Regions from separate parts of the Shewanella sp. BJSY2023SW007 genome, predicted to be linked through region 3. Evidence: predicted binding sites of a transcription regulator. Region 3 holds the regulator's gene; each other region holds the start of a gene.
The links. The regulator sigma-54, encoded in region 3, starts transcription at its own class of promoters, with help from an activator protein. The targets are predictions, from matches to a motif close to GTTGGCACGNNNNTNGNNT.
Positions count from the first base shown of each region.

Region 1 (10,432 bases), on a different contig from region 3:
CCTGCCATCGCTCGGAAATGGGCCAGGGCATACGAACAGGCATACCTCAGGTGCTGGCCGATGAACTGGAAGCCGACTGGGACAAAGTCGTGGTGGTGCAGGGCCTGGCCGACAAGCGTTACGGCAGCCAGAATACAGATGGCAGTCGCAGCATACGTAAACACTACGACAGAATGCGGCAGATGGGTGCCATGGCGCGCACCATGTTGGAACAGGCTGCCGCCGAACATTGGCAAGTGCCGGTCGCAGAAGTCAGCGCCAAGGCTCACAGAGTGACTCACAAGGCGTCCGACCGCTCCCTGAGCTATGGCGAACTGGCACTGGCGGCGTCCAAGCTGCCGCTTCCGGATGAGAGCCAACTCAGGCTCAAACCCAGAGAAGAATTCACCCAGATAGGTCAGTCACGCACCATAGTGGATATGGATGCCATGTTGGATGGCAGCGCTATCTATGGTCAGGATATACGTCTGGAAGGCATGCTCTATGCCGCGATTGCCCGGCCGCCTGTGCTCGGCAGCCAAGCGGCGAGTGTCGATGATAAAAAGGCCCGCGCCTTCCCCGGTGTTGTGGATATTATCAGCCTGCCCGCTCCTAAAGGGGCACCGGCCTTCCAGCCGCTTGGCGGTGTGGCTGTGCTGGCCAACAATAGCTGGAGCGCCCTTGAAGGCCGCAAGGTACTGACGATTCAGTGGCAGCAAAGCCCCAACGACAAGCACGACTCCCAGGCGTTTATCGCCACCCTGAAACAGCGAGTACGGCAGAGTGGCAAAGTCAGGCGTGAGCTGGGCCAGCCTCCCGCAAGCTGGCCCGAAGAGCGCACGCTCAGCGCCGATTACACTGTGCCCTATCTGGCTCACGCCATGATGGAGCCGCCGGCGGCCACCGCCAGAGTCAGCAAGGATGGCTGTGAAATTTGGGCCTGCAGCCAAACGCCCCAGAGTACCCAGCAGAATGTGGCGGCCGCTTTGGGGCTGAAGGAGGAGCAGGTCAAGGTGCATGTCACCCTGCTGGGCGGCGGCTTTGGCCGCAAGTCCAAGCCGGACTTCAGCGTCGAAGCGGCGCTGCTTTCCAAACGCAGCGGCAAGCCGGTGAAGGTGTTCTGGAGCCGGGAAGATGAGCTGCAAAACGGCTATCTGCACGCCATCAGCGCCCAGCATTATCAGGCACTGCTCAGTGATAATGGCAAGGTGGAGGCTCTGTTGTCGCGCACCGCCTTCCCTTCCATCAGTTCCACCTTTGCCGAAGGCGTGGATGAACCCTCGGACGGCGAACTGGATTTGGGCTTTATCGACTTGCCGTTTCAGTTGCCGTCGCTGCGCTGCGAAACCGCCAAGGCCGAGGCTCATACCCGCATAGGCTGGCTGCGCTCAGTGTGCAACATTCAGCATGCCTTCGGCATTGGCAGCTTTGTCGACGAACTGGCGCTGCGCACCGGCCAGAGTTGCCCGGCCATGTGGCGGCAGCTTCTGGGGCAACCCAGAGTGGAGAACTTTGCCGATCAGGGCTTCAAATACGGTAACTATGGCGAAGAACTCAGCCGTCATCCTGTGGATGTCGTTCGTTATCTGACGGTCATCGACGCCGCCGAAAAACGTATGGCGCAATCACCGGCCAAGGCGGGCGAAGGCTGGGGGTTTGCGGTGCACCGCAGCTTTGTCAGCTATGTGGCGGTCGCCATCAAGGTCAAACTGGATGGTGAGCGTTTGCAGGTGCTGCAGGCTATCTCAGTGCTGGATGCCGGCACTGTGGTTAACCCTGACAGGGTGCATTCGCAGTTGGAAGGCGCGGTCATCTTCGGCCTCAGCCTGGCGATGCTGGGCGAAATCAGCTTCAAGGATGGCAAGGTGCAACAGTCGAACTTCCACGACTATCAACTGCTGCGGTTGCCGCAATGCCCTGAGATAGAGACACAAATCATCGGCTCGACCGAAGTACCCGGCGGTGTGGGCGAACCTGGAGTGCCCCCGGTAGCACCGGCACTGACCAACGCCATAGTAGCCGCCGGCGGCAAGCGCTACCGGGATCTGCCACTGAAGCAGTATCTGCAGCTTTAACTCGTCCATAGAGTGCCGGGGAATGCCCCGGCAAGTCGAAATTGGCCAAAAATCATGATTTGCCGAGCCGGCTTGAGATTACAAGCCCCACCATGATGAAGCGTAAAATAAATAAAAAGCCGCTTTATAAGTTAGCGGCTTAATTCGAGTTAAGGTGTCGAATGATTAATTGAGCGTTTGCAACTCACCATCACGCCAAGGTTCAATCACAACTTTAATATGTGGATTCGGCTGCATAAGCTGTTTGAATGCACCCGATACGCCGTCCATCCCAACTTTACCTGTGAGCAACTTATTCCAAGGCACCCTGCTCTCGGCCAATTCCTGCAAACACTGAGCAAACTCATGTGGTTGATAGTAGTAAGAGAAGCGCATATCCAGCTCTTTCACTGTGGCGTAGGCATAGTTGATGTTCGCTTCAGCAGTGTGGATCCCCGTTACCACTATGGTCGCATTGGCCGGCGAACGCTTCACAAAACCTTCGATCAGTTTATGAATACCCACACACTCGAAAATCACCACACGATTACCCGCGGCAATTTCAGCAGCATATGCCACTTCATCTTGCTCACCCGGATTAACCCAATGAGTCGCACCGAATTCACGGGCTAATGCCAGTTTTTCGCCCTGAAGATCAGCCGCAATGATATTACGTACACCTTGTAGATGCAGCGCAGAAATGGCCGCTAAACCGATAGGCCCACAACCAACGACCAAGGCAGTATCTTCGGTGCCGACTTCACCACGATTGACGGCATGCAAGCCTACAGCCAGTGGCTCTGTCAGCGCCACAGCTTCTGGTGGGAGATGATCCGGAACTGGCAATAGCAGTGCTTCATCGAGAATAAAGTATTCTGAATACGCCCCATTAACGCCGGGAGTCACCCCTACTCCAGCACCATTTTGGCTCATCAGGATAGGCACAGAGGTGACTCGGGTGCCTAAAGCTAGGGTTTGCTGGGTTTCGGGACCAAATTCAACCACTTCAGCACAAAACTCATGTCCCAGCATCACAGGAACATGATTATCAGCCCCCTCAGGCATCATGCCTAGTTTGCGGTAAAAATCGAATACCTCGTTATAGTGGCGCGCAATATGAACATCTGAGCCACAGATACCACAGGCAAGACTGCGTACCAACACTTGGCCTGCCTGTGGCTTAGGTAATTCGACCTGTTGCAGAGTGACTTCGCCATCCTGCAACACGATTGCATTCATCAAACTCATAATGGTTTCCTATTGAGTATCGCTCATAGATGCCGGCGCACCGGGTTTAATATAACGGGGCTTGATGCCTTGTGCCTTGGCAGCAGCCAGAAGAGCCTGCTCAATCCAACCGGCATCCATGATAAACATGAAGTTACCATCGGCATCGAAGTTAACATTGGCACCGGTAATCACCATCACACCATCAGCGCCTTCAGAATCGGCGGGACAATGGAAAGTGTGGATAGACCCACCCGGCTCATACAGATAGCTGCCGGCTGTTTGGGGTTGTTCCGGGTATTCGAGGTAATGCCACCGCCCCGCCAAGGTATAAAAATGCACTACACCTGTATGAAAATGCTTGGGTAAGGTGATACCCGGCTTAAACTTAGCGCGGATCACCCAAACACCATTTTCAGGGTCCAAAAATAACGGATACACATCAACGCCCGGCAGCGCATCTTTGATGATCTGCTCTTCGTTAGTATTGAGGGTTAATAAAAAATCTTGATGATTAATCACTTCCGGTAAAGCCATATTTGCCTTCCTCATGTTTTTATTGGGTTGATGGGTCGAGCTATCACTCCTTCTGCAATGGATATTTAAAATTCTCAAAACCGTCGGAAGCATGCACTGTGCAGCCGTTGATGCAATTGGCCTCGTCACTCACTAGAAACACCGCCACATCAGCTATCTCGCTCGGAAGAGTAAACTTCTGACGCATTTGTTCCTTACGAATGTGTTCCCAGAGTCCCAGTGCCTCGTATTGACGCAGCATAGGAGTATCGACACGCCCGGGAGCAATGGCGCAAACTCGAACGCCCAATGGGGCAAGCTCAAGCGCAGCGCATTTGGTCATCATATCGACGGCCGCTTTACTGACGTTGTAGGTAAAGGTCATTTCCGAGGCAATTGTCGCGTAGACAGACGAAGTATTAAGGATCACACCTTTAGTACCTTGAGCCCGGAATTGGCGTCCACCGGCCACAATGCCGTGATATACGCCTTTTTGATTCACATTGGTAACTGGGTCGAAATCACCCAAAGGATCATGTTCTAACAAGGGTTTGGCTGAGCCAATGCCGGCATTGTTTATCACAATATCAAGTTGACCAAACTGGGTAACCGCATGTAACACCATAGCTTCAACTTGTTTGTAGTCGGTCACATCGACACTAAAGGTCACCAACTTATCTGTGGGGAAATCGTTAAAGACCTTGAGCGAATCAGCTGACAGGTCTGCGGCAACGACTCTCCCTCCCTCGGCGAGTATTTTACGGACGATGGCTTGCCCTATGCCTCCTGCAGCCCCCGTCACCACTGCGGTTTTATTCAGTAAACGCATAGATGTCCTCTTTTTATATTTATTAGTTTCATTATTAAGGCAATATTAATTTAGATGATTAATTGCACATCTTCTTGACTTATTACGAATGAAATTTGATATATTGCGATTCTTATAACAAAGAGAACTAAATGCCCCATGTACCTAGTCCGTAGCGGTGCAGCTGCTCAATTTGAGCAGCTGGTCCTGGAGTTGGGTGAAAACCCCATCGAAATGATCCATCAGGCCGGATTACGTCAGGCACAGTTTCGCGATCCCAATATCTATATCGCCTATCCACGACTAGCCGAGTTATTGGAAATCGCTGCCCAAGGCTGTAAACAGCCGCTGTTCGGACTTATGCTTGCCCAACGGCAAACCTTACATGTGCTCGGTGACTTACCTATGTTGATTTCCCGCACAGCGACCGTGGCCGATGCACTTGAAAAAGTGAATGACTATCTGTACCTGCACGCCTCAGGTATCTCGCTGCAACTGCAACCACAGGGAGATATGGTACGCCTTGTCTTATCAATTAATGTTCACTGCCGTGGCATTGAACAATTGATGCAACTGAGCGTGGCACAACTGGCAATGTTTGTTTCAAGCCTGTTGAATATCAACATCAACACTATCCCCTTACATTTGTGTCAAAGTAAACCCAGCGAACTTGACCCCCAGCACTTTGCCCACTTAGTGCGCTTTCGTGAATCCTTTGATGGCGTAGTACTTAAAACTGCACAATTAACCGGGCGGAACTATCACGATGAGGGAGCACTCAACCGCCATTTTCAGTCACATCTGCAATATTTACAGAGCCGCTATCCCGACAATCTGGCCGATCAGGCAAGAGACTTAATTCACCGACTACTTCCAACCGGAGAGTGTTGTATTGAGAGGGTATCAACTGCGCTGGGGGTACACGAGCGCACGTTACAAGCAAGACTCAAGGAGACTGGGCATAACTATCGTAAATTGTTGCAAGAAGTCAGACAAAATATCGCTAAACAACAACTCAGTTATGGCACCCAAACCATTACCGAACTGGCACTACAATTAGGTTATGCCGAGGTCGCTGTTTTTAGTCGTCATTTTAAAACTTGGACGGGATTGTCCCCCAAGCAATGGCAGCAGCAATATCGCCAGGGACAAATAGAGGATTAATCTTGATAAACAAAAGCCCCGCTAAGTTAGCTTAGCGGGGCTTTTTATTCACTGTGAGGCTGTCACCTCAAGCGCAACCACTATCAACCGCGGCTGGCGCGCTTGCGGTCATTTTCAGTCAGGTGACGCTTACGGATCCGAATACTCTTAGGCGTTACTTCCACCAGTTCATCATCATCGATGAATTCCAGCGCTTGCTCCAGAGACATCTGGATATGCGGAGTCAGTACCTGAGCTTCGTCAGTACCTGAGGCGCGCATGTTGGTCAACTGCTTGCCCTTGAGGCAGTTTACTGTCAGGTCGTTGGAGCGGCTGTGAATACCCACTACCTGGCCTTCATAAACCTCGGCGGCGTGACCAATCATCAGACGACCGCGATCCTGCAGACCAAACAGAGCAAAGGTCAGTGCCTTACCGGTCGCATTGGAGATCAATACACCGTTGGTACGCTGGCCGATATCACCACCCTTATATGGACCGTAATGGTCGAAAGTGTGATACAGCAGACCCGTACCCGAGGTGGCTGTCATAAACTCGGTCTGGAAACCGATCAAGCCACGGCTTGGGATCATGAAATCGATACGTACGCGACCCTTGCCGTCAGGCTGCATGTCGCGCATATCGGCCTTACGGGTACCCAGCTTCTCGATAACGCCGCCCTGATGCTCTTCTTCCACATCCACGGTCAGTTGCTCGTATGGCTCACACTTCTCGCCGTCGATCTCTTTGATGATCACTTCAGGACGGGAAACCGCCAGCTCATAACCTTCACGACGCATGTTTTCGATCAGGATAGACAGGTGCAGTTCACCACGGCCGGATACGCGGAAACGATCCGGACTCTCGGTTTCTTCCACACGCAGGGCCACGTTGTGTACCAGCTCCTGTTGCAGACGCTCAAGGATGTTACGTGAAGTCACGTACTTACCTTCTTTACCTGCAAAAGGAGAGGTGTTGACCTGGAAGGTCATAGTCATGGTTGGTTCATCAACAGACAGAGGTGGCAGAGCCTCGGCATGACCGACGGCGCAGATGGTATCAGAAATCTTCAGCTCGCCCAGACCTGTGATGGCAACGATATCACCGGCATTGGCGCTGTCCACTTCGTGGCGATCCAGGCCCATATAGCCCAGAACCTGGCCGACTTTGCCGTTACGGGTCTTACCGTCGGCACCGACAATAGTGACCTGTTGGTTGGTCTTGACGCTACCGCGCTTGATACGACCCACACCGATAACCCCTACATAGCTGTTGTAGTCCAGCTGAGAGATCTGCATCTGGAATGGACCATCGGCATCAGCATCAGGTGGAGATACTTTTTCAACAATAGTCTGGAACAGCGGAGTCATATCTTCACTGGCTTCATCGGGATCCAAGCTGGCAAAACCGTTCAGAGCCGAGGCATACACAATAGGGAAGTCCAACTGTTCGTCGGTAGCACCCAGGTTGTCGAACAGGTCAAATACCTGATCGATAACCCAATCCGGACGAGCGCCAGGACGGTCAATCTTGTTGATAACCACAATAGGCTTAAGGCCTTGGGCAAATGCTTTCTTGGTCACGAAACGTGTCTGTGGCATTGGACCGTCCTGCGCATCAACCAGCAGCAGTACAGAGTCAACCATAGACAGAACCCGTTCTACTTCACCACCGAAGTCGGCGTGTCCTGGGGTGTCTACTATGTTAATGCGATAGTCGTTCCACTTAATGGCAGTATTCTTCGCCAGAATAGTGATCCCACGTTCTTTCTCCAGATCGTTGGAGTCCATCACCCGCTCGGTGGCTTCTCCGCGGGTTGCCAGGGTTCCTGACTGTGCCAACAGCTTGTCTACCAGGGTAGTCTTACCATGGTCAACGTGCGCTATGATGGCGATGTTACGTAAATTCTCTAACACAGTTTTGCCTCTTACGATCTCTGTTCTGTGGGATGCAGCAATATAAATTGAATGGTACAACCGCTCTATGACTGCTTGGCGATTGCCTTCCAGGCCTTATAAAACCTGGACTAGCATCATGCTGGGGAACACTATTTCCCCGGATGGTTGCTTTAAAAAGCGTGCCATTCTACTCTAGCGAGGGGCTATCGCACAGGATTATTTTTTAAACACCTATGATTATCCTACTGAATAAGCGCACGCACCATTATGGTGAGCGCACCTTTTTGGAACACAGCACGCACCATTATAGTGCAAACCCGCTTATCTCGCCAGCCCTTGATTTTACCACTCCCTTTATTTTCAATACCTTAGCATCTTGGCATGAGTTTGGCTTAATAGAAACCAACAAGGCGCCAGACGCTAAATACTAAGAGTTGACAAAGGGCACCCCCTTTACCCTACCGGAGGCTTGATAATGTCAGTCGAATCAGTTTTACAACAGCTGCAAGAGTTGGAAGTTAAGTTTGTTGATTTACGCTTTACCGATACCAAAGGTAAGGAACAGCATGTATCTATCCCGACTCATCAGGTAGATGCTGATTTCTTTGAAGACGGCAAGATGTTTGATGGTTCATCCATCGGTGGTTGGAAAGGGATCAACGAATCTGACATGGTACTGATGCCAGATCCAGACAGCTTTGTACTGGACCCATTTACCGAAGAAACCACAGCACTGATCCGCTGCGATATTCTCGAACCCGGCACTATGCAGGGGTATGAGCGTGACCCTCGCTCCATCGCCAAGAAAGCCGAAGAATACTTGCGTTCTACCGGCATTGCCGACACTGTGCTGATAGGCCCTGAGCCAGAATTCTTCCTGTTCGATGACGTGCGTTTCGGTACCGACATGAGCGGCACCTTCGTCAAGATAGATGCCAAAGAAGCGGCATGGAACTCAGGCACCAGCTATGAAGACGGCAACACAGGTCACCGTCCATTCGTTAAGGGCGGTTACTTCCCGGTAGCACCGGTAGACTCTTCACAGGATCTGCGTAGCGCCATGTGTCTGGTGCTGGAAGAGATGGGTCAAATTGTGGAAGCTCACCACCATGAGGTGGCTACCGCGGGTCAGAATGAGATCGCCACGCGCTTCAACACACTGACAAAGAAAGCGGATGAAATTCAAGAGCTTAAGTATGTGATCCACAATATGGCTCACGCCTACGGCAAGACTGCAACCTTTATGCCCAAGCCGATTGTCGGCGACAACGGCAGCGGCATGCACGTTCACCAGTCACTCTCTAAAGACGGTACTAACCTGTTTGCCGGTGACAAGTACGGCGGCCTGTCTGAAACTGCCCTGTACTATATCGGTGGTATCATCAAGCACGCCCGTGCCCTGAACGCCTTCACCAACCCAAGCACCAACTCCTACAAGCGTTTGGTGCCACATTTTGAAGCCCCCGTGATGCTGGCTTATTCTGCCCGTAACCGCTCGGCTTCTATCCGTATCCCTGTGGTGCCAAGTCCTAAGGCTCGCCGTATCGAGACCCGCTTCCCGGATCCTATGGCCAACCCATACCTGGCCTTTGCAGCACTGCTGATGGCCGGTCTGGACGGTATCCAGAACAAGATCCACCCTGGTGATGCCATGGATAAGGATCTGTACGATCTGCCGGCCGAAGAAGCAGCGGAAATCCCGACTGTGGCCGAATCTCTTGAAGTCGCCCTGGCGGCTCTGGATGCAGACCGTGAGTTCCTGACCCGCGGCGGTGTGTTCAGCGATGACTTTATCGACTCTTACCTCAAGCTGAAACAAGCCGAGGCCGAGCGTGTCAGCCGTACCACTCACCCTGTCGAATTTGAGCTGTACTACAGCCTCTAATTGCCCTGCAATCAACCGATGAGTCAAGCCATCGGATAATAAAAAAAGCGCCCCGGGAGCAATCCTGGGGCGCTACTATTTTAGGGCTCTGAAACTCAAATCATTCAGGGAGCGCTGACAAGCTCAGGAGCACTCTGAGCCTTGGCCCCGGTGAGGATCACCGCCAACTTGAGTTCACCCTCTGTCTGGTTCAGCTCTTCAAGCCCTTCTGGAGTAAAGCGATATTGGCCTTCAGTCTCCAGCGCTTCCATGGTGCCAGCACAGGTGTCGACGGTTTCACTGCATTCAAAACGTGCGCCCTTGTGCCAAGGCATGGAGAAGGCCGAGACCTGCTCAGCCGGCATCTTGAGATACATCACCACATAGTTGCTGCCGGCATCCTTGACAGGTTTACCTTCCGCCGTGGTCAGACTGAAGGTCAACGCCTGGCTTTGAGGATCCACGGCGCTCAGTGCCACCTTGAGGCTTTCGGCTTCATTGATGGACACAGACTGCTCAGGTTCTGGCTTAGGCGGAACCACAGGGTCATCATCATCGTCCAACCAATCACAACCACCCAGGCACAACAGCAAAGACGCCACTATCAAACTCTTATGTTTCATAACAGCCTCCTAGTGACAATCGCTGCAGGACGCACCTTCATGAACCCCGGTCAAACCGGCGCCAATATCATGGGCGCTGTGGCAGCTCTGACATTCCATCTGTGAATTAACATCAGCCCCTATGTAAGTATCCGGCTCCCGCTTGGTGCTGCTGTGGCAACCGCTACACTCGGCATTGCCCTCTGCCACCATTTCAGCGTCCAAGGCATTGTCCAGCGACTTATTGAGGAAGTCAGTGGTGACATAGGCAATCTCGGCCGTCAGCTGAGCGCAGCGCTCCAGCTTCGCCTGGTGACTGGAGCCATACTTGCTCGCTTTCG
Region 1 is NZ_JBKORL010000113.1:15,622-26,053, reverse strand. It holds gene ACMHXE_RS19830 (molybdopterin cofactor-binding domain-containing protein) at 1-2,054, shown strand, start outside; gene ACMHXE_RS19825 (zinc-binding dehydrogenase) at 2,220-3,281, opposite strand; gene ACMHXE_RS19820 (2,4'-dihydroxyacetophenone dioxygenase family protein) at 3,291-3,797, opposite strand; gene ACMHXE_RS19815 (SDR family NAD(P)-dependent oxidoreductase) at 3,841-4,605, opposite strand; gene ACMHXE_RS19810 (helix-turn-helix domain-containing protein) at 4,744-5,748, shown strand; gene typA (translational GTPase TypA) at 5,832-7,643, opposite strand; gene glnA (glutamate--ammonia ligase) at 8,101-9,510, shown strand; gene ACMHXE_RS19795 (hypothetical protein) at 9,615-10,112, opposite strand; gene ACMHXE_RS19790 (C-GCAxxG-C-C family (seleno)protein) at 10,122-10,432, opposite strand, start outside.
Region 1: glnA (glutamate--ammonia ligase) is a predicted target of sigma-54. The motif match lies at 8,001-8,019, and genes of this name have one in related genera.

Region 2 (10,432 bases), on a different contig from region 3:
GCAACAACTGCTGGGCGCCGAGATTTTGCGACTGAATAAAGTCGTTGTGGATCTTTAAAGTCTCGGCCTGGTGCTGGTGGAACATGGCCAGGGTTTGATTGAGGCTGTCAGGAATCGCTTTGCCGGCCGTCGCCAGTTTTACTTGCTCTGCGAGCAGTTGCTGCACACTGTTGCCATATTGCAGTGGGATATTCAGAAACTGCTGATGCAGCTCGGCCAACTGTTGCTGGGCGCTGAAAAACTGCTGTAATCCGCTGCCGCTGTTTGCTGGGAGGCCGTTTGCAGCTTGTGGCGCTGTAGCTTGGCTCGGTTGACTCGGGTTCTGGCTTGCGGCCGCTACTGGGATCTCGACGATTTTTTCCACGACTTTCTCGACTATTTTTGTCTGTTGACTGACCCGGCCCTCTTTGAGTGAGGCCGCCATCTTCTGGGCGGTCGCCGGGCTGATATAGTTACTGGCACCGAGCTTGATAGTCATCGGTGAGGCCTTGTGTTTGGCCTGGGTTTGTACGGCGCGATAGGCATCGGGATCTGTCAGAGGCAGGCCCGCCAATGCCAGACTGAGCAGGGCTTGCTTCAGCTCAGTGTCGGCGGCCAGGGAATCGATACAGCTTGGGCTGTCCAGCGACAGGAACAGGCATTCGGCGGCGCGATCGCCCAAGGTGGCTTGCGCCAACCTGGCCAGGGTGTTTTTCGGGCCAAACTCGACAAATATTCTGGCGCCGTCCCGGTACATGCTCTCTATCTGCTCACTGAAGCGCACCTGCTTGAGCATATGCTGCTCCAGGTTGGCTCTGAGGCTTTCGGCATCCTGTGCCAGCTTGTCACCTGTGGCATTGACATACAGAGGCGTTTTCGCATCGCTCAAGCCCTGGCGGGCAATCGCCTCGGCAAAGGGTTGCTGCGCATGGGCTACCAGCGGAGTGTGGAAGGCACCGGATACCGGCAGCGCTATGGCGCGTAAACCTGCCTCGTTCAGCTTGAGGTTGAGCCTGGCCACAGCTTCACTCGCGCCGGCAATCACAAGCTGAACCGGGCTGTTGATATTGGCTATCTGCACCTCGGGTTCAGTCTGCAGCAGCTGCTCGAGAGTATTGCGCTCAGCGGCTGAAGGCAGGATAACGGCGCTCATGGCGCCCGGGTCTTTATCCTCGGGGACGCTGGCCATGGCATCGCCTCGGGCGAAGGCCAGCGCGTAATAGCTCTCACGGCTCAAGGCACCAGCGGCGCGCAGCGCCGACAGCTCACCAAAGCTGTGACCGGCCAGCATATCTGCCTGGAATCCGGCCTGACAAAGCAGAGTAAACTGCCCCATGCCGAGGGCGCCGATGGCGCTTTGGGCAAAGCGGGTATTGGCCAGTGCCAGTTCATCCTCTTTGCTGGCCTGGGGCGTGAATTTGGCTATCGGGAACACCCGCGCCGACAAGGGGCCCATGCCGTACTTGTCGGCTATGCCCTGGCGGGAAAACTCACGGTCGGCGGCGGCAAATTCGGCGCGAAGCTCGGGATAGAGCTGGGTTAGCCCAGAGCCCATCTGTAGATACTGACTGCCTTGACCGGCAAACAGGGCGGCGGTCTTGGCCTCAGTCAAAGGCGCGCTGCGGTACTCGACTCCCTGCTGTTGCCAACGGGTTTGCGGCTGTTCTTCCGCCGTGCTTTGCAGCTTGTTCAAGGCCTGTTGCAGTTTTTGCTGCAGCTCTATGGTGTCGCAGGCAAGCAGTCCCAGCCTGGGGCCTTGTACCTGTGTCTGGCTGCCGAGGCGATAGGGCGCACATAGGGTTTCAAGGTCGCCATGGGCATCTGACTCCAGAGTCTTGAGCAGAGCGGTTATCTCTTGCTCCAGCGCCGGTTTGTCCGGCGCGCAAAACAGCAGCGGCAAAGGCGTGCGTCTCAGGCGAGAGGGTTGCTTGGGTAATTCGGGGCTGTGCTCTTCCAATACCAGGTGGAAGTTGGTGCCACCAAAGCCAAAGGAGCTGACGGCGGCGCGCCTCGGCGTACCGTCGGTTCTTGGCATCCAGGGGCGGGTTTGAGTGTTGAGATAGAAGGGCGATTGCTCCACTGCCATCTTGGGGTTGGGCTGCTTTACATTGATGGTGGGCGGCAACACCTTGTGATGCAGCGCCAAAGCCGCCTTGATCACCCCGGCGGTGCCGGCGGTCGACTTGGTATGGCCCACCTGGGACTTGATTGAACCCAGGGCGATATGTTGCAGCTCAGGATTATCCTGACTCATTACGGCGTTGAGGCCGCTGAATTCGGCCACATCACCGGCGGCCGTACCTGTGCCGTGGGCTTCCATCAGGCCCAGAGTATGGGGCGGGAACCCGGCATCATCGTAGGCCCGCTGCAGCGCCTTGGCCTGGCCTTCGGGGCGCGGCGCGTAAATGCTCTTGAACTTGCCGTCGCTGGAGGCGCCAACCCCTTTGATCACCGCATAGATGCGGTCACCGTCGCGCTCGGCATCATCCAGGCGTTTTAGCGCCACCATGCCTATGCCTTCGCCTATCATCATGCCGCGGGAGTCGGCGTCGAACGGCTTTATCTGCTCGTCGCTGGTAAAGGCCGGGGTCTTGGAGAAGCTCATGTACATATAGGCGGAGTTGTCGGTGCAGACGCCTCCGGTGAGCATCATATCGCTGCGGCCTTCGGTCAGCTCGGTGAGCGCCATCCGCATTGCCGCCAGCGAGCCGGCACAGGCGGCATCGACCACACAGTTCATGCCGCCGAGATCGAAACGGTTGGCAATCCGACCGGCGATAACATTGCCGAGTGACCCAGGGAAGGAGTTTTCCTCCCAATGTATATATTGATCCTGGAACTTGCGGATCAGCATTTCGCTGTCCTGCTCACTGACGCCACTCTCGCGGAACACCTTTTTCAGCACAGGGTATTGCAGCCTGGCATTGAGGCTTTGGCTGATTTTCTGGCCACCGCCAATCCCCAAGGTGATGCCGATGCGGTCGCGATCATAGTCCGAGCCTTCATCGATACCTGCATCCTCCAACACCTCTTTGGCTACCACCAGCGACAGCAGCTGCGAGGTGTCGGTCAGTTCGAGGATATTGGGCGGCAGACCAAACTCCATCGGGTTGAAATCCACTTCCGGGATAAAGCCGCCGCGCTTGCAGTAACTCTTGTCGGCGGCTTTCTTGTCGGGGTCAAAATAGTCTGCCACTTGCCAGCGGTCGGCGGGCACTTGGGTGATGGCATCTATCTTGTCGCAGATCAGATCCCAAAACTGGTTCAGATAACGGCTGCCGGCAAACAGGCTCGCCATGCCGACTATGGCAATCGGTGTGTCTTTCAGCCTTTTGTTGAGGCGTTTGTCTATCTGAGAGGCTTGTTCTTGGCTCATTGAGCATCTCCATTGGTGGCTGCAAGTTGCGGCCTGGGTTTGCGCCCTGCCTTGGCGGCAGCGGGAAACCTGGACTGGAAAATATGATAGTTGCGTACCAGCAAGCGGCGCAGGGCAAACGGGGCGCGCTTGAGGACGTAGGCTATGTAGCGGTCGGCGGCGAGGGTGTCGTCATCCTGATAGATGTCGACATAGACCCAGCCGCTGACGGGATCCATCCCTATGAGTACCGAATGGGTCTGTTGGCCAATGGGAATACTCATGGCTTCGACCTGAACCACAGTGTGTTCATCGGTACTGGGCAGCATCAACGCATCGGCAAGCGTTTGGCTGTTGAGGGTGTAGGTTTGCATCTTGCTGCCGCTGTAGACCGGCAGTTTATTGAAGTGTTTCGGCGGCAGCGAGTGCGCAGCATCGATATTGTCGAGCCGGGATGCGCCGTGGCGTTTCAGACAGCGGGCCAGCCCGGAGCGCGAAACATGGGGATTGATAAATTCCTGGGTGACTTGCAACAGCCTGTCCAGCGGCAGCTTGAGCTGCCAGCGCAGTCCGACAACCACATACTCCTGAATATCGCTCAGAGTGGTATTCAGATGATGCGGGGTGTGGGATTGATCCTGGGTCGACTCGCGTTTACGCCACTTGCGAACGGTTGCTTCACTGATATTCAGTAACCGTGCCAGTTGGCTGACATTGAGCTCCGACTCCTGGATAAAGCGGCGCATTTCCGGGGTGGTGGTGGCATTACGATGACGCCGTTTTCCGGTTTGAGTTTGCTTCATAATCAGCTGGGACTGGGCCCTTGGGCTTCCTTTCTCGCCTGTCTGCCATGGTTGCAAACTTCCACAATACTGAGCGTCAGGCTGTTATTTCAGTAACAGGTGAAGCAGATTACCAGTGCCTGTTGCTCGATACAATCATCTGGGACTGAAAATCCTGCTTTTGTTTTAAAGCACTTACTTGCAAATGAGTCCGGAATGGCTTGTTGTTGATTTGTTTTTAAATTGATATAAATTGGTTGTTTTGGTTTTTTGTGCTGTAAAAATGGATATCTGATACCTATTTATCCCTAATCCCCAGTGGTCTGTTGCAGCTTATATTGCAGCTTATGTTACAACCTGGGTATCTGCCTTTAGGGCAACTGGATGAACTGGCATCAGCAACAGAAATGGAGAGTGTCAGGTGTATTTAACAAAAAATAATCTACTGGGAATGGCGAGTGCGACCTTGTTTACTGTACTCGGCGCCGGTTGCAGTGGTACCAGTGCAACGACCGCCGAGTTGTCGCCTGAGGACGCGGCCCGCCAACAAAGACTCGATGAACAGGGATACCGCTGCGACCGGGTTAGGGTTACCGGCAGCAATATTCCCAACCGCCGCTGTACAACCGCCCAGCAACGGGAAAGAGAGCGGGAAGAGGCGAGAGCCTATGTCGATAAAATGAATCAGCAAAACATGAACGATTAGCACTTGAGACCGAGGGGGAGCCCAAGGCAAAATAGCCTACTCCCCCTTGGTTTTTTGGAGCCTCCCATCAACGCCGTGCAACTCTTTTTGTATCCCTTACGCCAGAGTGAGCCTTTAAAACTCAAAGATCTGGCGCTGTGCCTGACACCGGCCGAGCGGGAAAAGTTTGCCCGAATAAGCCATAAAGAGGTTAAGCAACGAGCGATAACAAGCCGCGCCTTGCTGAGAAAAACCCTGAGTAGTCAAGCGCCGCTTGCAGCCCGGGAGTGGTGTTTCGATTATGGTCCCCAGGGTAAGCCGCGCCTTTGTGATGAGCAGTTTCAACAGACTCAGCTGCATTTTAACCTCAGTCACAGCGGTGATTGGCTGCTGTTGGCATTGCTGAAACATCCTTCTCCTGAGTTGCAACTTGGCGTCGATATAGAGCGTTTACGGATGCGCACATCTATCGATACTGTGATGCGCCACTATTTTGCGCCTTTTGAGCTGCAGCAATTACGAGATCTGGATGATGCCACGCGGCGAGAGGCGTTTTTCGACCTCTGGGCCTTGAAAGAGTCTTATATCAAGGCGACAGGCAAAGGGTTGGCGCAGCCGCTCGATGGGTTTGCGTTTGACTTGAGCTCAGGGGAGGCATGCTCGGCCGAGCGGCCTGCCGAGATTGTTTCGATGCGCCGTGGGCTTTTGCTAAAGCCTAAGGAAAACACCCAATGGCAGAGTTGGCTTGGCCATATGGAGCCGGGTTATCGATTGGCCCTGACGCTGTGGGCCCCTGCAGCCATCAACTGGCAACTGCACTGGCACCTTGGTCAGTAGCACTCTGAAATAGGTTATCGGCAAGAATGAAAAAGCGGCTTTAAAGCCGCTTTATGTTCGATTACTGTCTTGCCAGGCGTTGGCTTTCCGGCACGTGCTCAAAGTCACTGCGGAACGGGTTGATGTCCAATCCGCCTCTGCGGGTGTAGCGGGCGTAGACGGTCAATTTACTGCAATGGCAGAAACGCTTCAGATCGGTGAATATCCGCTCCACACACTGCTCATGGAACTCGTTATGCTGGCGGAAAGAGATCAGATAACGCAGCAGTTTTTCCCTGTCTATCTTGGGGCCCTGGTAGCGGATCATCACGCTGCCCCAATCAGGCTGTGAGGTGATCAAACAGTTGGACTTAAGCAGGTTGGAGTTCAAGGTCTCGGCAACTATCTGCTTGTCGTCTGTACTGTCCTCGAGCCATTTGGGGTTGAACTCATAGTCGCTGACTTCAATATCCAGATCGTCAATGCAGTGCCCTGGCAGCTCAACAACTCTCTGGCTGTTGAAGTGCTTGGGCTCAATCACTCTGACTTTTACCTCGCCATTGGCACAGCGGCTCAGATCTTGGGTAAGGGTCTGCTCGACGGCTTCAGTACTGTCAAAGCGAGTTTGATTGAAACTGTTCAGATAGAGCTTGAAGGATTTGGACTCAATTAAATGCTCGCTGTTGAGATCCAGCTGGAACTCGGCGATGGCCACCATGGGCTTGCCCTTGGCATTGAGCCAGGAGAGTTCATAGCCGGTCCAGATATCGGCGCCCTGAAACGGCAGAGGCGTACTCAGGTTGATTGCATCACGGTTGAGTTTGCGGGGCACACCCTGCAACAGCTCTGGGGCGTAATGCTCTTGATAATCTGTCTGCTGACCCAGTGTCAGGCCAGATAAGGCTTCGGCGTTCCGGTAAGGGTCGTGATTCTGTGTCATCAAGCGGGTTTCCGTGTCAAAATAGGCCACCATTATACCTGAATTTGGAAGTGCGATAAGTGTCTTGTGCCCAGGCGTTGGAGCAATTTCTCAGCCGTTATCATCAAAGTTACCAGTCGAGTCTGGGGGAAGGCCCCAGATGTTATGCCAGGGGAGAAGCCTCGCCCTGTGTGCTGCAGGAGGATGGTGAAGATCCGCAACTGTGGCAGACTATTCGTCGTGAGCAGCCAGGCAGTTTTGCCAATGTCAGTCATGCGCTGGAGTTGCCGCTGCATGCCGATATCGACGAGTTTTATGGGCAGTTTTTTGCCGCGCATCTGTTGTTTGAAGCCGATTTCGGCGAAGGGGAACTATTGCAGCCCTGGAGTCAGGATGATTTTGAGTTCCTGCAGCAGAATCTGATTGGGCACCTGATGATGAAACGCAAGCTCAAGCAGCCACCGACCTGGTTTATCGGCCTATTGGGGCAAGGAGATGAGATGATCTGCGTGGATAACGAAACCGGTGCTGTCTGGCGTGAGACCCCGGGTGAGCTCCCCTCAAAGAAGCTGGCAGATAGCCTGGAAGAGTTTCTTGTTATGCTGCGCCCCAGAGTGGCGCCGGCAGTTGAGCCTGTGGAGCCGACCATGGCGGATGTTGACCATCCCGGTCTCTGGGCGCGGATGAAGCTTATGTGGCAACACCTGTTTTCCCGCCGCTGATAGCCGGGGTTGCCACAATCACTATTGATTGATGATCACTGCTATTGATGAGCCTAGGCTATTGATGATCCCAGGAGAGGTTGGAGACTATCCGGCAGTTGTCACAGCGGAAATGAAACAGATCCAGCAACGGGCTGGGCTGGCGCCAGTCCGGGTTGCCGCAGCGGGGACAGGGACGGGCCAATTCGGCTTGCTTACTCTCTCCCCCGACCCGGTAAAGGTAGTAATAGGTAGGAATTTGGGTCAGATATTCGATGCGGCCACGCAAATCCCAGCCGCGGCGAAACAGATCGCTATCCGGGCTGGAAAGCTCCTCAAGTGCGGCAAACTCGGCCTTGGTTGCTGCGGCCATCTGCAGTTCATCACAGGCTTGCCACTCGGTTTGCCAACGGATCACCCGCTTGTGATCGCCGTTGAAGGTCGCGGGAATGCGGTAGAGTGGAATGGGTAGCAAGTTATCGCCGCTGCGCAGTGGTGAGCACATATGCACATAGCTGGTATAAAGCAGCTGCCAACTTGGGGGCTCCAGGGTGCTGACTTCGGAATTGATATCCTGACCTATGAGCTTTTCCTTGGGGGCCAGCAGTTTGGCCTCGGTTAACTGCTGCAACGCCTGTTTGGCCCAGGGACTGTTGTGCCTGTTGGCCAGACTGGTTTCTTCAGGTAGCAGTAGCCTGACTCTGAACTCTCCGTCCCTAAAGGCCACCGCAAATTCCCGTCCCAATACCTGACCGTTGGCCCGCCAGGCTTCAAGCAGAGTATTGATGGCTTTTTCTGCGGCGCTGATCGTGGTGTTGGCAAAGCATTCAAACCTGAGTTCGCAGACAAACATTATTGCTGGCCCTCAAGCTTGGCGAGCCTTTGTTGTAAGGCCGCGAATTCTTGTTTCAGTTGCTGCTGTTCCTGGCGTAGCTGGCTGATCTCCTGCTGGAGGACTTCTACTGTGGGGACAGGTTTCTGTGGTGCAGCTTCATCCTGCCGAGGTTCGCTTTGAGTTAGTTTTTCCCGTTCACTCTCCGGAAGGGATTTGAAGCGCTGCAGACCTTCAACCAGCAGTGGCATTGGTAACTTGTTGCTGAGTCTTGCCTTAATCAGTGCCAGAGAGGGAGTATGGCCGCTTTGGGCTACTGCCGCCGCAGCGGCCATGACCTGTTCCAGTGGAGTGGACATCTTGGTAAAAAACCTCACTTTTTCGCCAATAGCTACATAGTGCAGCAGTTATTTGTTTTTATCTTTTTGATATTTATCAGTTTATTTGTTGGCCTGCATGTTGCATAGCGCTTGCTGTATTTACTTAACAAAAATTAACATTTGATAAATATAACAAGGAGTGACAATGAACAAGTTATTACTGCCACTGATGGGGATAGCAAGCTTAGGGCTTAGTGCCTGTGTGGTCAATGTCGGCGATCACGAAGCCAACTGGGATGAAAAGGAGTCCTGGCAGCTGCAGCAACAGCAAAATCAGCAACAACTGGCCAAGTTGACTCTGGGGATGGATCAGCAACAGGTGCAGCATCTCATGGGGCAGGCCGACTTCAATGAAGCCTTTCTCTCCAATGAGCAGCAAGTACATGTACTATTTTACCGTACCCGCCACAGACACAGTGATGGCAAGACCACCAAGGATGAATGCACCCCCTTGGTGTTTCGCGATCAACAACTGATTGGCTGGGGCGATAAGGCCTACGCGCAGCTGTAATTCACACTCATCCCAATTTCAATCAACTCCTGAGCTGGGCGTCCAAATGGTCTATGGTGTCTGACCATTGGGCGTCCTCGGCCAGAGCCTCTGTTAAAAAAGTGCGCTGAGCTTCATTCCAGAATGGTGCATCCACCAGTTTGACTCCCTCGGGGATAGAATGTGTGCCGATAAAACCTTCTATCGCCTCGCTGCTGCTGGGGAGTCCCAATTGCTCAAATAAATGGGCCAAGTCTGTGTGGGTGGTATCCATATTCTGACCTCCAGAAGTCCTGGCATATCTTGCCAAGGTGATGTGTGAACAAGCCTTCATAAAACAGATAGTAAGCTTTATTCCTTCCCTTTAGCTTATACCAATCGAACCGCAGATCCATTGCTTTAAATCGGCAGAGCTTATTATCTCTATGGGAATGGTGCCCACGGCAGTAGTCGAACGGCTTGACAAGCAAAAGATTGTACTTTGATCCAAAATTGTTAAATTGGAAATTACCCTTTTGGCTGACAAGGACAACAACAAATGGAAACCCAGACTCCCGATTCCCTGCGTGCTGTTTACCTGACGGCGGAAGATTTGCGCCTGGCCGCATCAATTCTCTATAACGCCTATCACTATGATGCGTTTTTTCAGCAGACCTTGCCGGCCGCCAATGCCGCCGAATATGAACAAAAGCTCAGAGCCGCAATTCGTGAAGAGCTCAATGAGCTTTGGCAACAGGAGCAGCCCCTTATTGGGTTGTTCGATGATGAGCGCTTGATTGGGGTTGCCTGCGTGGTGACCTCATCACTTCCCCAGGGGGAGGGGCGCTATTGGCATTGGCGTTTGAAAATGCTGCTGGGGACAGGTTGGCAATCGACGCAGAAGTTGATGCAGAAGGAGAATTCAATTCTGGAGCACCTGCCGGCTACTGAATACGGCATTATACAGTTCATTGCAGTAGCTTTAACCGAGCAGCGCAAGGGTTATGGCAAGTTGCTCGTCCAGGCGGTATTGGGTTGGTGTGATGAGCAGCCGGAGCTGGAAGGGGTTGGAGTCTTTGTGACTGAGGATGGCCATTCTCATCTGTTCCGAGAGCAAGGCTTTGTACCCGTGGTTGAGCTGAATATCGGGCAGTTAACCGGAGAGTTGCTCTTTTACCACAGTCATACTGATGATGACGTCTACCAATAACAGGAGTTAAGCATGGAGCAAAAGTACAAGAGTTTTGCTGAGTTTTATCCTTTCTACCTGTCACAGCATTCCGATCCCGTATGCCGAGGTTTGCATTATCTAGGTTCGATACTGGTATTGCTTCTTCTGTTATTCAGCCTGCTTAGTGGACAATTTGTATGGCTCTTGGCTCTGCCTGTGGTGGGTTATGGCTTTGCCTGGATTGGTCACTTTGGTTTTGAACACAATAAGCCGGCGACCTTTCAATACCCAGTCTATAGCTTGATGGCTGACTGGGTCATGTTGGCCCAATTTGTCAGTGGCA
Region 2 is NZ_JBKORL010000066.1:47,553-57,984, reverse strand. It holds gene ACMHXE_RS10030 (SDR family NAD(P)-dependent oxidoreductase) at 1-3,355, opposite strand, end outside; gene ACMHXE_RS10025 (helix-turn-helix domain-containing protein) at 3,352-4,137, opposite strand; gene ACMHXE_RS10020 (hypothetical protein) at 4,538-4,822, shown strand; gene ACMHXE_RS10015 (4'-phosphopantetheinyl transferase family protein) at 4,898-5,638, shown strand; gene queF (NADPH-dependent 7-cyano-7-deazaguanine reductase QueF) at 5,700-6,557, opposite strand; gene syd (SecY-interacting protein) at 6,617-7,258, shown strand; gene ACMHXE_RS10000 (Zn-ribbon-containing protein) at 7,317-8,090, opposite strand; gene ACMHXE_RS09995 (hypothetical protein) at 8,090-8,428, opposite strand; gene ACMHXE_RS09990 (DUF3192 domain-containing protein) at 8,595-8,960, shown strand; gene ACMHXE_RS09985 (DUF2789 domain-containing protein) at 8,983-9,213, opposite strand; gene ACMHXE_RS09980 (GNAT family N-acetyltransferase) at 9,478-10,128, shown strand; gene ACMHXE_RS09975 (DUF962 domain-containing protein) at 10,141-10,432, shown strand, end outside.
Region 2: ACMHXE_RS09990 (DUF3192 domain-containing protein) is a predicted target of sigma-54. The motif match lies at 8,516-8,534, and genes of this name have one in related genera.

Region 3 (10,432 bases):
TCTGATCTGGTTATCGGCCTGACCATCATTGCCGTGGGCACCAGCCTGCCGGAACTGGCGGCCTGCGTGGCCGGAGTACTCAAGAAAGAGGACGACTTGGCCATAGGTAATATTGTCGGCTCCAACCTGTTCAACATACTGGCGGTACTGGCAATACCCGGCCTTATCGCCCCGGGCGTAATCGATGCCGCGGCGGCCGGACGCGACTTTTATATGGTTTTGGGCACCAGTTGTGCCCTGGCACTCCTGGTGCTGAGCACAGGCAAACAACGTGAACTCAAGCGCTGGCACGGTGCCTTACTACTGATAAGCTTCATTGGCTATCAATACAGCCTGTTTCAATCCCACTAGCGATGAAGGGCAAAAAGACGAGAGACAACTATGGCAGAAGCTAAGCAACTGCGCCAATGGGGCCGCAGAGTAATAGATATCGAGAAACAAGCACTGGACAACCTGTACCAGTTTGTTGATTCCCCCGAATTCGCCCAAGCCTGCGAACTGATCCTCAACTGCAGCGGCAAGGTGATAGTGATGGGGATGGGGAAATCGGGCCATATAGGCAACAAGATTTCTGCCACCCTCGCCAGCACAGGCACCCCGGCATTCTTCGTTCACCCGGGCGAAGCCAGCCACGGCGACCTGGGGGTGTTGAGTGAAAACGATATCGTATTGGCTATCTCCAACTCGGGCGAGTCCAGCGAAATTCTGACCCTGATACCCGTCATCAAGCGCCAGGGGATCCCTATGATCTCCATGACAGGCAAGCCAGAATCCACCATGGCTAAGCTGGCGCAGTTGCATCTGTGCATCAAGGTGCAGGAAGAAGCCTGCCCGCTGGGCTTGGCACCCACCTCCAGCACCACGGCTACCCTGGTGATGGGAGACGCCCTGGCGGTCGCGCTGTTGCAGGCCAAGGGCTTTACCAAAGATGACTTTGCCCTGTCGCATCCCGGCGGCGCTTTAGGACGCAAGCTACTGCTCAAGGTCAGTGATGTGATGCACAAAGGCGAAGAGCTGCCGTTGGTCACAGAAGATATCTGTATCACCGACGCCCTCTATGAAATCTCCAAAAAGGGCCTGGGTATGACCTCAGTGGTCAATCAACAGAAACAACTGGTGGGTATTTTCACCGATGGTGATTTGAGACGTGTCATAGACGCCGGAGTCAACCTGCGTACCACAAAAATCAGCGACGTCATGACCCGGAATTGCATCACCAGTGGTGACAATATCCTCGCAGCTCAGGCGCTCAAGGTGATGGACGAGAATGACATCAACGGTCTTATTGTCATCAATGGCGCCAATGAGCCAATTGGGGCACTCAATATGCTGGATATGGTCAAGGCGGGGGTTATCTGATGAGTCATCAAGGTTTCTACGGCCCCATAAGCGAAGATAACTGGCAAAGAGCCGCCAAAATCAAACTGCTTATCTGTGATGTCGACGGTGTCTTCTCCGATGGCCGCATCTATATGAGCAACAGCGGTGAAGAGCTGAAAGCCTTCCATACCCGCGATGGCTATGGGGTGCGCTCGCTGCTGTCCTGCGGTATCCAGGTGGCGGTGATCACCGGCCGCAAGTCCCAGATAGTCGAAAACCGTATGACGGCCCTGGGGGTAGACAAGATTTATCAAGGCATAGACAACAAGCTGGAGCCCTATGAGGCGCTGCTGAAACATTATGATCTCAAGCCTGAACAAGTGGCCTATATAGGTGACGACATTGTCGACTTGCCGGTGATGAAGCAAGTTGGACTGGCGGTTTGCGTGGCCGATGGTCATCCTTGGGTAAGGCAACACTGCCACATGGTCACTCAGATTGCCGGCGGCCATGGTGCACTCCGGGAGCTGGCGGATCTTATCCTGCTCAGTCAGGACAAATTTGAAAATGCCCACGGAATGAGTATATGAATAGGGTCACCCTGGCCATTATTTTGTTTTTCTCCACTGCACTTATCCTTTACTGGCAGGTGCAGAACAAGCGCAACGCTCAACAGAGTGAGGCGCCTGTGGATGTGGTTAGGCCTGACTTTGTCGCCGATGACCTGCGCTCGGTCAACTTTGACGAGCAGGGCAATGTCGCCAGTAGGGTCGCCGCGGCGCACATGGAACATTATGAAGCCAGTGAAAAGACCTTCTTCAACCAACCGGTTTATCTGGTCTATCCGGACAAGGGCGAGGCACAGTGGCGTCTGTCTGCCAACGAGGGCAGGCTCAATCGCAAGAGTAACCGAGTGGTACTTGAAAATAATGTTATCATCGACGCCATTAGCCCCAATGAACCGATCCAGAGCCTGAAAACCAGTTATGTGGAGCTGGATCTGGACACCATGATCATGACCTCAGATCGCGAGATCCTGATCGAAGGCAAAGACTTTAATATCAAGGGATCCGGCCTGTACGCCGATCTCAATGCTCAGCAAGTGAAGCTGACCAGTCAGGTGAAAGGAACCTATGAAACCAAGTAAGCTTTTTATCGGTGCCCTCTTGTGCATCACAAGCCTGTCGGCAGTGGCCATTGAAGAAGATCTGCGGCAAAAAGTACAGATCAGAGCCGCCAATCAGTTTGCCGATATCAAAAACAAGCGTGTGGTATACGGCGGGCCTGTCACAGTCACCCAGGGCAGTTTGAAACTGCTGGCCGATGAACTCACGGCTTACACAGAAGACAAGAGTGGCGAGCGGATCCTGGTGGCCAAGGGCTCACCCGCTACCTATACCCAGAAACTGGAAGACGGCCGTCTGGCCAGTGCCAAGGCCAAAGAGATCCACTACAACATAGACAGTCGTATCATGACCCTGCTGGGCCAGGCCAAAGTGGAACAGGACGGCAGCGAAGTGACCGCCGAGAAGATAGTCTACGACATCAACAAGCAACAGCTTGAAGCGGAAAGCAGCGGCAAAGGCCAAGACAGGGTAACCACTGTTATCCAGCCGGAAAACTATCAGGATCTCAACAAGAAAGAACAGCAGCAGGAACCGCAATGACCAGCACCCTGACGGCACAAAACCTGGCAAAGAGTTACAAGAAGCGCAACGTAGTCAAAGACGTCAGCCTATCGGTCAACACCGGCCAAATCGTCGGGCTGCTGGGCCCCAACGGAGCTGGCAAGACCACCACCTTCTATATGGTGGTTGGGCTGGTACAAAGTGACAAGGGTCGTATCTTCATTGACGACGACGAGTTGACCTTGGATCCCATGCACCTGCGTGCCCGTAAAGGCATAGGCTATCTGCCACAGGAAGCCAGTATTTTCCGCAAGCTGTCGGTGCATGACAACATCATGGCCGTGCTGCAAACCCGCAAAGAACTCAACAGCGACGAGCGCGAGGAACAACTCGAACAGCTGCTGGAAGAATTCCACATTACCCACATACGTGACAGCCTGGGGATGTCCCTCTCCGGCGGTGAACGCCGCCGGGTGGAAATCGCCCGGGCATTGGCCGCCAATCCACAGTTCATTCTGCTGGATGAGCCGTTCGCCGGTGTGGATCCCATCTCAGTTATCGATATCAAGAAAATCATCGAACAGCTTAAGTCCCGCGGTTTGGGGGTGCTGATCACAGACCACAATGTTCGCGAAACGCTCGACGTTTGTGAGCGAGCCTACATTGTCAGCCATGGGCAGTTGATCGCCGAGGGCACACCCGCTGAAATCTTGGACAACCAGCAAGTGCGTGCTGTGTACTTAGGCGAACAATTCAGGCTATAGTTAGGATCATGTCATCCGGCGGCAATTCCGGGTATTATAGTTTGTTATTATTGAATTTTTTCCTTGAAAAATAACGAGTAGGGATTAGCGGTATAATGAAAGCGTCACTCCAGCTCAAACTAGGTCAACAGTTGACCATGACACCTCAGTTGCAGCAGGCCATTCGCCTACTGCAACTGTCGTCCCTTGAGCTGCAGCAGGAAATCCAGGAAGCCTTGGAAGCCAACCCTCTGTTGGAGATGGCCGAGGACAGCCAGGAGGAACAGATTGACGACAATCACAAGGAAAACGACGCCGGCGAACTGAGCGCCAAGCAGGAAGATGGTTCCACAGTAGAAACCTCAGAGGCATTGAACAATGAGTCTATGCCGGATGAATTGCCTATGGATACCACCTGGGATGAAGTCTTTACCGCCGCCAGCGCCTCAGGGCCAGCCATGGGCCGTGAAGATGATATGCCCTTTCAGGGGGAAACCAGCGAAGGTCTCTATGAACACCTGGAATGGCAGAAGAACCTGACCCCGTTTTCCGATACCGACGACGCTATTGCCACCGCCATCATAGATGCCATCGACGAGCAGGGCTATCTGACCCAGAGCACAGAGGAGATCCTCGAAGCCATGGGTAACCCTGAGATTGAGCTCGATGAAGTCGAAGCGGTACTCAAGCGGATCCAGCACTTCGACCCTGTCGGCATCGCCTCCAGAGATCTGCGCGAATGTCTGCTGATCCAGTTGCAACAGTTCAACGCCGACACCCCGCATCTGGCCGATGCCCGCTTGTTGATCGACGAGCATCTGGATCTCATCGCTACCCGCGACTTTCGCACCCTGATGCGCAAGACCAAGCTCAAGGAAGATCAACTGCGTGACGCCATCAACCTTATTCAGAGCCTCAATCCCCGCCCCGGTTTGCTGGTGCAGCCGATGGACGAGGAATATGTGATCCCGGATGTCAGCGTCTGGAAGAAGAACGGTCGCTGGGTGGTAGAGCTCAATCCGGACTGTATGCCCAAACTCGGGATCAACCAACAGTATGCTGCCATGGCCCGCAGCGCCCGCAGTCAATCAGACAGCCAGTTTATTCGTGGTCATCTTCAGGAAGCCAAATGGTTTATCAAGAGCCTGGAGAGCCGCAACGACACCCTGCTCAAGGTGGCCAACTGCATAGTGCAGTTCCAGCAGGGATTTTTCGAATATGGTGAAGAGGCCATGAAACCCATGGTACTCAACGATATCGCCGAGGCGGTCGAGATGCATGAATCGACCATCTCCAGGGTCACCACTCAAAAGTATATGCATACCCCCAGGGGAATATTTGAATTGAAGTACTTCTTCTCCAGCCATGTCGGTACCGAAGATGGCGGAGAATGCTCTTCCACGGCGATCAGGGCTTTTATCAAGAAGCTCGTGGCGGCGGAAAACCAGAAGAAACCTTTGAGCGACAGCAAAATGGCACAACTTCTGGCAGAACAGGGAATCAACGTTGCAAGACGCACCATAGCCAAGTATCGCGAGGCTATGATGATACCACCGTCGAACCAGCGTAAGAGTTTATAAATCCACAGTTGGAAATTGGAGGAATCTTTCTATGCAAATCAACCTGACAGGACATCATATCGAGATCACCGACTCACTGCGTGACTATGTGGAAAGTAAGTTTTCGAAACTTGAACGCCATTTCGAACAGATCAATAATGTGCACGTTGTGCTCAATGTACAAAAACTGCAACAGATTGCCGAAGCCAAGATCAACCTCACAGGCGGCGAAGTCTATGCAACTTCTGAACATGCCGACATGTATGCCGCCATCGACGTTCTGATTGATAAATTGGATCGTCAGGTCATTAAACACAAAGAAAAGCTGACAAAACACTAACGATGGAACTGAGTACCATCCTGCGGCCGGAGTGCACTACCTGTGCCACTCCGGGCAGTAAGAAAAAGGTACTGGAGCTAATTAGCGATCTCGCCAGCGCCCAGTACCCCACCCTTTCCTCTCAAGCGATTTTTGAAAGCCTTTTGGCCCGCGAAAAGATGGGGAGCACAGGTATAGGTAATGGTATTGCGATTCCGCATGGCCGGCTGCCTGATATCACAGAGCCGATTGCCGTGCTGGTCAAATGCGAAGAGCCTATCGCCTTCGATGCCATAGACAACCAACCGGTGGACATACTATTCGCTCTTCTGGTGCCCGCAGATCAATGCCAGCAACATCTGAGTACCCTGTCTGCCATGGCTGAAAAGCTCAGCGATAAGGCAATACTCAAGCAGTTGCGTAAATCCCGCGATGAAACAGAACTCTATCAGGTGATCACAGGATGAAACTCGCGATAGTCTCAGGCCGCTCCGGTTCCGGAAAATCCGTTGCCCTCAGGGTACTCGAAGACCTGGGTTACTACTGTGTGGATAATCTGCCCCTGCCCATGATAGGCAGCCTGCTGGAAAACCTCCGCGGCAGCAATGATCTGGTCGCCATCAGCATAGATGTGCGCAACATGCCGGATCAGGAAAAGGTGCTGGAAAAACAGTTGGCGGCGCTGCCGGAAAACACCCAACTGACCAGCTTCTTCCTCAACGCCTCCGATAAAGTACTCCTAAAACGCTACAGCGAAACCCGCAGACTACACCCTCTATCCAAAAGCACTGTCTCGCTGCAGGATGCCATCAAGCACGAAGGTAAACTGCTGGAGCCCATGTCGAAACTGGTGGATCACTACATAGATACTTCGGCACTGAATATCTATGAACTCAGTGACAAAGTGCGAGAAATTCTGCTGGGCAGCGTCGACAAAGAGTTGGTGATCAACTTCGAATCATTCGGCTTCAAGCACGGCATGCCCCAGGAAGCCGACTTCATGTTTGATGTGCGCTTTCTGCCCAACCCCCACTGGGAACCGGCGCTCAGGCCGCTGACCGGGCTGGATGAACCGGTGCAGGAATTCCTTATCCGTCAGCCATTGGTGAACAAGTTTATCTGGCAGATAGAAAATCTGCTGGAAACCTGGCTACCACACCTTGAGCGCAACAACCGCAGCTACCTCACCATAGCCATAGGCTGCACCGGCGGCCAGCATAGATCTGTCTATGTCGCCGACCAGCTGGCCAAGCGTTTTGGCAACAGCAAACACAAGGTACAGGCCCGTCATAGAGAGCTGGGCAATGGCAAAGGTTGAACGGGAAGTCACCATAGTCAATAAACTGGGCCTGCATGCCCGCGCCGCCACTAAGCTGGCGGTGCTGGCCAGCGAGTTCGAAGCCGATATCACTCTGATCCAAGGCGAGAAAAAGGCCTCGGCCGCCAGCGTGCTTGGGCTCTTGATGCTGGAAACCGGTCAAGGCAAAACCATACGCCTTATTGCCGAAGGCCCGGATGCCGAACCGGCGATGGATGCCATCTGCGCCCTGATCAACGCCCGTTTCGACGAAGCCAGCTAAAGCCTTAGCGCTGCACTCTTTGTTTCTATAACTCCCCTGTCTTGAGGTAACATATCCTCGCTTTGCATCACAGGGGGAACTGCATGCCAATAGAAGCGCTCGACCAAGAGCTGACAGAACAACGTCTTACTCAACTAAACCAAGCTCTTGGCAGTGGTATGTTCGTGCATGTGCGCGACATGCTGCAGCGAATGACGGCTTCGGATATCGCCTTTATTCTCGAATCTTCACCGCCACGTACCCGTCAGGTACTCTGGCAACTGGTGGATCAGGAACAGAGCGGTGAGATCCTCGAAGAGCTGGGTGAAGATATGAAAGACCAGCTGATCAGCCTGATGAGTCCTGAGCGTTTGGCACGAGCGACCGCGGGTATGGATACCGATGATCTGGCCTACGTGCTGCGAAGCCTGCCGGATACACTCTACAAACAGGTACTGCACTCCATGAGTGCCCAAGACAGGGCCAGGGTCGAACAGGCGCTCTCCTATCCGGAAGACAGCGCCGGTAGTCTGATGAATACAGATACCGTGACCCTGAGGCCGGACGTCAACGTCGATGTGGTGCTGCGTTATCTGCGCCAAAGGGGCGAGCTGCCCGAAGCCACTGATACCCTCTATGTGGTGGACAGGCGCGATATTTTGCTCGGTGGCGTTAAGCTCTCCACCCTACTGACCTGTAACCCCACCGCCGGGATCCGCAGCATAATGGATCCCGAGCTTGAGAGCATTCCCGTCACCATGCCGGACAATGAAGTGGCCCAGCTGTTTGAGCGTCACGACTGGGTTTCGGCGCCAGTGGTCGACAGTGAAGGCCATCTGCTTGGGCGGATCACCATTGATGATGTGGTGGACGTTATCCGAGAAGACGCCGAACACTCCATGATGGGTATGGCGGGGATGGACGATGATGAAGACACCTTCGGCCCTGTGTTCAAGAGTGCCTTTCGCCGCTCTTTGTGGCTGACCTTCAACCTGTTTGCCGCCTTGTTGGCCGCCTCGGTCAGCAATATGTTTGAAGGCACGTTGGAAAAATTTGCCACCATAGCGATTCTGATGACCATAGTGCCCAGCATGGGCGGCGTTGCCGGTAACCAGACTCTGGCGCTGGTGATCCGCGGTATCGCCCTCGGCCACATAGGTCAGAGCAACTCCCGCTGGCTTATCGGCAAGGAGTTGGCCATCGGCTTTCTCAATGGCCTGTTGTGGTCGGCGCTGGTATTCACTGCCGTGTGGATCTGGAAAGGCGATCTGGCACTCGGCGCCCTTATTGGCGGTGCCATGTTAATCAATATGACGGTAGCCGGTCTCGCCGGAGCCAGCATCCCTTTAATACTGAAAAAGCTCAATGTGGATCCTGCATTGGCCGGTGGCATGGTGCTGACCACAGTGACAGATGTAATAGGCCTGTTCGCCTTCCTGGGGTTGGCGACTCTAGTATTAATGGGCTGAGGCTCAGGTATTAATGGGCTGAGGCTCTGGTTTTAGTGAGCAAAAGTCTGCTTTTGAGGGTAGAAGAACGGGGGCCGAGAGCATCAAGCTCTGACCTTGATGAATAGAATAAATAACAGAGGGCGACCAAGCTCGCCCTTGGGCTGTGAAAGAAAGCGAGTCAGTCTTTAAGCCAATACACCTTGGGTTCATCCTGCTCACAGAAGACGGAGACACACTCGCCACGGCTCACCAACAGAAATTCCTGCAACTTGAGGTTGGCGCTGGCCATAAAGCCGCTGCGCTTGGCCTCCTGGCGGTACCAGCCGCCGTTGGAGATCTGAAATAACCAGCCATTGGAGAGGCTGCATTCGGTCCAGAACTCCATCAGATCGCCCTCATCCAACATTCGAAAGCCAACCACAGAGTCAAAATGAACCTGCGCCCTGCAGCCTTCGACACTTACCTCGATATCCAAGCCCTGACTGTCATAGCAAAGGCGAATAAACCTCACCTCATCACCGAGATAATCTGTCGCTATCGGTAAGCCTTTGGTTTCGAGCATGCTCCCCCCTGGTAAGGATATAATGCCTTACTTTAGAAGGATAATAATTGCCGGTGCAAGCTGATTTGGCCAAAAAGTAGCTATATACCCATAAAGAGAGTGTGCTTCAGTTCCGGGGAACTGAAGCACACTCTCCAAATATTTTCAGTTATAGCGCTTAAGGTTTAAGCGGCGCTTCAAAGCCGTAAGAGGCCAGAATGGATTGCCCCTTGGGAGAAAGAATATACATGGCCAGCGGCCAAGCGGCAGGGTCGGCCTTATCCAGCACCAGCATGCCATAGTTGGCACCTACTGCCAGCGACTCAGGCAACGCCACTATCTTGAGATCAGGCACTTCTTTCTTGGCCAATACGGCATTGGTGCAATAAGTTAAAAATACATCCGCCTGTTTATTGGCCATCACCCAGCCATAGGGGTTTTTGCCTTTAGGGGGTTTGGCACTGTCGGCACCACCGGTCAGCTTGAGCGCCTTGGCCGCCAATTTGGCCTGGCTACCGGGCTTGATAACTTCGGCGCGGTCAAACACCTTGAAAGCATAGTCACCGGCAGGGTCGGCCTTGGGAGTGGAGGTGCCCAGCTTGATTTTGCTGTCCAGCAGAGTATCCAGCATGTTTTCTGTCGTCAGCGGGACATTATCTTGCGCCAAGGCGCACAGGCGGTTACGGGCAAACATCACCACAGGCGCGCCCTTGCCTTCCTGCATCAGCTTCTGTGGGTGCTTCATATTGGCCGAAGCAAACAAGTCGACCTTCTCGCCCTCTTCAATTCGGCCTCTGAGCAAGCCTGAAGGGGCAAACTGGGCATTGACCTTAACGCCGCCATCGGCCTGATAACTGGCGATAACATCCGTCATGGCGGTCTTCAAACTTCCCGCAGCCCTGAACTCAAGATCCGCCGCCTGAGAGAAGGCGGGCAGTAACAGGGCGAGTAAGCAGACACTCTTTTTCATTTATTTTTCTCCGGTGTATAAGATACAGATGCCGCTAAACTCAACCAAACCGCATCACAAATCAACGCACCACGGCAAAACTTGTCATAAATTCCCCTCAAGATCACGCCATCTGACAGGGAAAACCGGAGAAAGGGACAATTTGACCCAATAAAAAGGGCCGCCGCAGCGACCCTTAAACTTAAAATCTTAGCCGAGAGGACTAAGAATAATCTCTACCCGACGGTTCTGTGCCCGCCCCTGAGGGGTGGCATTTGAGGCGATTGGGCTGGCCTCACCTCGGCCTTGGGTCAATACTCGCTGTCCGGATACACCTTTACGGATCAAGTAATTACCTACTTC
Region 3 is NZ_JBKORL010000105.1:10,087-20,518, reverse strand. It holds gene ACMHXE_RS18880 (calcium/sodium antiporter) at 1-351, shown strand, start outside; gene ACMHXE_RS18875 (KpsF/GutQ family sugar-phosphate isomerase) at 382-1,359, shown strand; gene kdsC (3-deoxy-manno-octulosonate-8-phosphatase KdsC) at 1,359-1,910, shown strand; gene lptC (LPS export ABC transporter periplasmic protein LptC) at 1,907-2,467, shown strand; gene lptA (lipopolysaccharide transport periplasmic protein LptA) at 2,454-2,987, shown strand; gene lptB (LPS export ABC transporter ATP-binding protein) at 2,984-3,712, shown strand; gene ACMHXE_RS18850 (RNA polymerase factor sigma-54) at 3,808-5,271, shown strand; gene hpf (ribosome hibernation promoting factor) at 5,303-5,590, shown strand; gene ptsN (PTS IIA-like nitrogen regulatory protein PtsN) at 5,593-6,036, shown strand; gene rapZ (RNase adapter RapZ) at 6,033-6,887, shown strand; gene ACMHXE_RS18830 (HPr family phosphocarrier protein) at 6,874-7,149, shown strand; gene mgtE (magnesium transporter) at 7,233-8,597, shown strand; gene ACMHXE_RS18820 (hypothetical protein) at 8,758-9,141, opposite strand; gene ACMHXE_RS18815 (molybdate ABC transporter substrate-binding protein) at 9,299-10,090, opposite strand; gene ACMHXE_RS18810 (OmpA family protein) at 10,280-10,432, opposite strand, start outside.